3 regions of the Paenibacillus chartarius genome follow, and region 1 is predicted to be linked to each of the others. Evidence: riboswitches for the same ligand, from Rfam matches in the RefSeq annotation. Region 1 holds a riboswitch; each other region holds the start of a gene.
What was found. Region 1 has a riboswitch for cyclic di-GMP ahead of ACFFK0_RS04055 (C40 family peptidase). Riboswitches for the same ligand answer to the same signal wherever they lie in the genome.
Positions count from the first base shown of each region.

Region 1 (2,204 bases):
CTTCCGGCCGATGCAGCTCGTACTTTTCCTGAAAACCCGGTGCGTGGCCGCGGGCATATGCCGTCATTCGTTCCAGAAAATACGGATCCGCCTCCAGCCCCCACTCCAAGCTGCGGTAGCTTTCCGCCAACGTCCGCCCGGTCAGGTCTCCGCAATGGAAAAAGCTCAAAAACCGCTCATTCGCAAACAAAATCACACCGTCCTGGTCGCAGAGCAGGATACCGTCCAATTGGGCTTCCAGCACCCGGTCGATGAGCCGGCGGTGCTCGTCGATCCGTTGTTCGGCAAGACGCTGCTCCGTAACGTCCCGAACCGATGTGAGTACCGCCTCTGTACCGTCGTAATCGATCATCGTCGAAGTAACTTCCACATAGACCGTGCCTCCGTTCTTCGATACAAGCCGGGTTTCGTCGATTTCTGTCGGAAGTCCGCTCTCCTTCAACCGCAGGATTCGATCCAACATTCGCTGGACGTCCCCAGGGTGAATGTAATCATAGATCATGCGTCCCTTTAGCGCAGCCGCCGAATCCTCGCCGACAATCGCCGCAGCAGCGGCATTGGCATACAGCATCCGAAACGCCTGATGCACGACGACCGGTTCCGGAAGAAATTCGACAACACGGCGGTAGCGTACTTCCCTGGAGTGCCGCTCGCGCTCCATCAGTCTCATGAATATATAGAAGATCAGCCCGGTCAATACGGCGACAATGGCTCCGCCCCACAGCAAAGCGCCAAGCGCGGACGGCTTCGGGCTGCAAACATACAAAACGGACAGCAGCCCGTACACGACCAGCAACTGGACTCCGAGACAAGCGCCGGCGATTCCCAAGGATGAACGTTTCATAGGTTCACGTACCTTTCGGATCTTGGATGTCATCGCTTTAATGGTACGGTTTAGTTGTTTAGAAAGTATTAGTACGGCTGGGTAATTTGACCTATAAATATCCTGTTCACCATAATTCGACAAATAGGGCATTTAGGCTCATATCCAAGAAATACTATTCGTCATATAATGACATCAACAGCCGCATAAAACCTGCTTCTACATCCCGATAATGGCAAACCTGACGAAAGTTGGGGACGCAAAGCTACAGGGGCTTCGCCGCACGATCATGCGGTATGCCAGCCAGCCGCCGAACGATTTGGAGGGACGGATCGAGGCAATCACGCGTATGGCGCAGGGTTGCCTTCATTCATGGAGAAGCGGCTACGTGCCGGTTGCCATACCCGAGGGAGGCTAACCATCATGAGAAGAAAGTCCGCATTCATCGCCGCACTTGTACTCGTCATCCTCACCGCTATGCTGCTTCCGGTTTCCGCCGCATCCGCCGCATCAACCGTTTCGACGAAGCTGAAGGCTAAATCCAGCGTTTCGTTCCGCGACAAACCTTCAACCTCCAGCACCGTTATGCGCTATCTCAAGATCGGTGAAATCGTCACTGCACTGGACATGCCGACACCGAGCTGGTATCAAGTGAAAGATGCCTCCGGCGTCATCGGCTACGTAAGCTCCGGAGCTTCGTACACGACGGTTTATTCCAATGCCAAAACATTGGCCTCCACGGCATTCCGCAGCCAGCCTTCGGCGGCCTCGACGGTCATTCGAACGCTTGCAGCCGGAACGGAGCTCGATATCAGGGAGAAAATCAATGCCGATTGGTACCGTGCCGAAGATGTGAACGGCGCTTCCGGATACGTGACAACGTCCGCAGCCGTCATCGACGCCAATTTCGAAGTGACCGGCGTTGTGCTGCCGCTGCCAGAAAGGATCGAAGCGATTATTGCCGCCGGCCAGCAGTACATGGGCACTCCTTATGAGTTCGGCTCGACTCGCTGGAACACCTCGACGTTCGACTGCTCCGACTTCACGATGACGGCGTTCTGGGACGGCGCTCGTACCGTACTGCCGTCGGATTCCGACTCGCAGGGCGACAAAATCCGTTCGATGGGCAACGACGTCTGGTCCTGGAACGAGCTGAAGCGCGGCGATCTGATGTTCTTCATGTCCTCCCGCTCCAACTACAGCGGTGTGGACAAGACGACCGAGCCGATCACGCACGTAGGCATCTACCTCGGCAACGGTCAAATTCTGCACACGTATTCCATTGCCTCCGGCGGCGTCCGCATCGATACGATCGCAGGCTCGCAGTGGGAGAAGCGCTTCCTGTTCGGCGGTTCGGCATACTAAACAATACATAATATCG
Region 1 covers NZ_JBHLWN010000021.1:53,069-55,272, forward strand. Annotated here, with positions in the region: gene ACFFK0_RS04050 (ATP-binding protein) at 1-844, opposite strand, end outside; cyclic di-GMP riboswitch class I at 1,048-1,138, shown strand; gene ACFFK0_RS04055 (C40 family peptidase) at 1,247-2,188, shown strand.

Region 2 (2,204 bases), on a different contig from region 1:
GAAAGCTGAACATGAGCAGCACATAAGGCGAAATGTAATGCGACAAGGAGGAAAAAACGCCCACCGCACCTTGTGCCATCCCAATCATCGCATGGTCCTCCGACAACCATTCACGCAGGAACGGACTGACCGACTCGTCCATCACATCGGCCAAACCTCCAAATCCGGAGAAAAAAGCGACGGCGCCGCCCCATCGGGTCGCTTCACTTGTCGGATTGGTCGTTACCAGGATGGTGGCCAGAATCCAAAGCAAAAGAAATAATATAACCATTCCGACTCCCTCCCTTGCTAGGACAATCGGGAGGACACAAACGACAGCACATCTTCGGCGATTTGCCTTCTCTTCAGAACGATGCCCGCATGACCGCTAGCGTACACGATTCTTTTGGGTTTGTCCCACGATTCCCAAAGGCGGGCCGCATCTTCTTCCAGCACATACCGGTCATAACGGCCTGACAGAAGCAGAATACGATCTTTTGGAATAACTGGCTCAAACCGGCTTGGATCCGTGATCGCCCAGCACGATTCCAATTGCTCGTATGTAAAACCGTGCCGCTCCAAATCCTCACGGATATATTTCCCCGGTATCGTCTTCCATACGGAATAGGCCAGCCGATTCGCATACATAACCGAAATGAGCAGATCGATCCGCTCCTCGATTACTCCGGTCAAATTCGTTACAAATCCCCCCAAACTGATTCCGATCAGAATGACACGTCCGCCTTTCCGCTCTTTGATCCAGCGAATCAGCGCCCGCAAATCCGAAACCGCTTGCTTAACTGCCAGCAGCGTGCGATCGATGTTGGCGCTGACCATATATTCACCGCCGTAAAGCGCTTCCTCGGGCGACCGCTCGAAATGATACGGGAGCGTAAAAAAGTACATGTCCGCCCCACGATTCATAAATCCGGGCAAAAACAACTCTTTGATGCGGTCCAGCCCGTCCATTCGCCAGCCATGCACAAATATTACATGCTCCTTCGCTTCCTTCGTTCGACCGGCATAATACCTACCGGAAGCCACATCGTTGTTCCGGTGGCCGGACGATATTTCGCTGTCGAATGCATATCGGCCCCATTCGTAATTCCCGCGTTCATCCGAACGCGTCCAATGAATGTGCGGCACCTCAGGCGTCGCATAATTTGCTTGCAGTCCAGCGATATCGACAGAAATAGGTGACATGAAGTCATACGCATATTGCGAATCCCTGCTCCTTTTCCGGTGAAGCTGATGCAACAAATAACGATCCAGCAACGGCATCCAAAATGAAATCATAATCCGGCACTCCCTTTCGATGTGGAATTGCACCTCAATACGATTGATAACCATATCATTCTACGCAAAACCGGCTTTGAAGCCCTCGTCATATCGATAATAATCGAAAAAGCGGAAAAAAAATGCTGTCATCGGTCAATTAATTGACGGCAGATGTCGAACGGGCGCCGTTATGAGTTGTGTATTCCATCCCACCTCCCTAGTATGATGATGTCCGCCTCCTTTTGCGAATGCAAAAAGACACTACCCTACGGCGGCAGTGTCCCGTTGCTGTCGATAGGGTAACCCGGCGGTCATCGCATGCTTTCATGCATTAGATCCGTGGCTTTGCGTCCCTGTCTTTCGAGCAGGTTTGCCTTTTTTCCTGGTTGATCGACATGATTGTATAGGACGATTCTATCATATATGTTCCAAAAATTCAAATATTTCGGAATGAAATCTATGCCTATTATCCCGGGACTAAAATTCCATGTCCATAACTGAAATCCTACTTTGTTTCATTCGGTGCCTGCACGGCAAGCGCAACATGAAGGCAACTCTTCTAATAAAGGCAACCTCGTTGTTTTCAGGTAATAATGATCGGCTTCCTTTCGTTGACTTCGATAGTCACATCTCACTATAATTGCGATTTCCAAACATCTGGGAAAGGAGGCTTGTATGCTGATAGGAGATTTGTACTATTTGTCGGATATGCCTTTGTCCACTTTCTTGTTGAACAAGGCGCTACTATTTCTTGAACTTTATGCGATTTGTCTTCTGTCCGGTTTCATCCACGTCCGGCAAATCAAAAAAGCGTGTAAAAATGGGAAAGTGACCTTACAGGAAGTGCGGGACGAGATCCGAAATGTGAAGAACGCGTTGCTGACAGTAACATTGCTTACGCTCGCAGCAGACTCATTGTTCGTGATTACGGCTTTAACGGTCTGAAA
Region 2 covers NZ_JBHLWN010000063.1:13,115-15,318, reverse strand. Annotated here, with positions in the region: gene ACFFK0_RS15400 (sensor histidine kinase) at 1-271, opposite strand, end outside; gene ACFFK0_RS15395 (alpha/beta hydrolase) at 289-1,260, opposite strand; cyclic di-GMP riboswitch class I at 1,553-1,642, opposite strand; gene ACFFK0_RS15390 (helix-turn-helix domain-containing protein) at 2,191-2,204, opposite strand, start outside.
Region 2: another riboswitch for cyclic di-GMP. It lies ahead of ACFFK0_RS15395 (alpha/beta hydrolase); the one in region 1 lies ahead of ACFFK0_RS04055 (C40 family peptidase).

Region 3 (2,204 bases), on a different contig from region 1:
CCAGCAGAATCGTAATCACAAACGGCATAAACCGCCATACTTCCTGAACATCGAAAAACGCCTTTAATGTATAGTTCGCCACGATTTGAAACAGGATCGGGGGAAATGCAACAATATTGGAAAATAAACGGCTTCTTTTCCGTTTCGGATTCTTCTCTTTCATAAAACTGTATGTTAACAGGATAAGACCAACGATCAGATAAGGTACGCACCAAAAAAACAGCGCTTGAAAGTTATGCTGGATCGGGGGAGTGAACGACGTGAGGAAAAGCATCCCGATGATCGGGATGGGAAGCACCCCTGCGAGGATCATTTTCTTTTTACGGCGGAATAACCCGGAGTAGCTGACGGCGAACATCAAAAAACAATAAGGAAGTCCATTATGATTCATAAACGAGCCGAACATGTGCATCTTTAATAAGAATGCTTCAAGGGAAGGCGTAGAGATTTGATACTGCTCCAGATAGGGCAAGATCGTTTCGGTTACCGCGCGCGACAATCCCCCGCCACCGCCTGTAAATGCGGTAAATGCCGCCCAGCGTGTCGGTTCATTTTTGGGATTGATAATCAGCAAAATGGCTGCAATCGTCCACAATGCAATGAGTACAAAGACCATTCGGTCCAACTCCTTTAATCGTTTTGACTACCGATTAAAGAGGAGCGCCGTCGTGGACAGAGGCTTCAATTATGCTCGAATCAAGACAGCCTCCCTCTGTATCGACTTCATCCATTTCTTTTTCTTGTTTGCCACGATGATCGGGTAATGGACATGCTCCAGCATCGGCAGATCGTACTTGGAATCTCCAATCGCCATCGTCATTGCAGGATTCAAGCGTTGGATGTAATTGCGCTTAAATCCTTTCAGCTGAGAAAAGTCGATTCGAATCCTCGAATCCTGTTTAACGACGGGCAAACATACATAGGGAACCTGAAAATACGCTCCGTAATGCTTTACGATCAAATCGAAATTGGTTGACAACAACGTGACCTGAACTCCTTTTTCCTTCAAATAAAAGATGAGATCGTGCACAGGAACGATAAATTGCCTCTTGAGCATTTCTTCAAAATACCTTTGAGCGTATTTCTCTAGCTGTTCATAGGCGTACTTCCCGAACTTTCTTTGCACAAATACGTGATTAAACCAATCTCTCGACAAACGATCCACTGCAAGATAGAATGGAGCCGCAGCCAAGCAGTAAACAAGAAACAGCCACCATAGCAGCCGGTTCTTCAGGCGTTCTCTCTTGATGAACAAGTAAAACTGTACGATGTTGCTTTTGGTAATCGTATTGTCGACATCAATAACCGCATGATTCACCCCATTGGCCAATATTCCGTCAAACTGCGAAAAATCTCTACTGTGCTTCATTACATCTCCCCTCAGTTAGTTTGAATTTCCTAAGACCTCGATCTCACATTAATCCCAGGACATATCGAAGACGATCACTTCCTTTCGTCAATTTTTTCTAAAAAACAAAAAAGACACTACCCCAAACACGTAGTATCTTCTGGATGACTGTAGGGTAACCCGGCTATCATTGCATAATATTATGCAGAAGACCCGTGGCTTTGCGTCCCTGCCTTTCGAACAGGTTTGCCATTATCCAAGTCAGACTTATTACCTATTATTATATTACCAGGTTGTGGAACAGGCAAGAACCAAAATGGGAAATTTTTGAATTTGTCGAATAATCGCTTGAAAGAGTTTAGTACTTTTTTCCTCAGGCCCAGATAGTCTTTGTTCTCAAATCATATTTGGTAGATTATCGTGACATCTAGCGACACGTCTATTTCAACTCCACCGATGAGTGCAGAATTGAGTGATATTTGCCATGGTAACCCGACATTGGAATAATAAAAGGCTTTTAAACCTTCTTTGCTTACATGATTGGCTAACGAGAAATCGTCCATTCCAATTTGATATCGGTAATTCCATAGGCCGCCAAGGTACGATTGAGCAACGTCTTCATCCGATCGGTTTCTTCCATGCTCACTTCATTTGTCGAACGGAGCGTTACGACGCAAGAATCATGATGAAAGGAAACCCGCTCAAGCGAAGTGTCTGCCGGAAACGGATTGTCAAATCCTTCAGGCCGGGTGCGCAACAATTGTTGAATCGTTGTTATTCTTGGCGCTTTAACGGAAGTCTTGTTGATCACCGTTGTCTCCACCGGAACGGCGTTGCCGTTTTGGAACAAATAGAT
Region 3 covers NZ_JBHLWN010000054.1:28,223-30,426, reverse strand. Annotated here, with positions in the region: gene ACFFK0_RS14060 (sensor histidine kinase) at 1-616, opposite strand, end outside; gene ACFFK0_RS14055 (haloacid dehalogenase-like hydrolase) at 686-1,369, opposite strand; cyclic di-GMP riboswitch class I at 1,520-1,609, opposite strand; gene ACFFK0_RS14050 (thioredoxin family protein) at 1,893-2,204, opposite strand, start outside.
Region 3: another riboswitch for cyclic di-GMP. It lies ahead of ACFFK0_RS14055 (haloacid dehalogenase-like hydrolase); the one in region 1 lies ahead of ACFFK0_RS04055 (C40 family peptidase).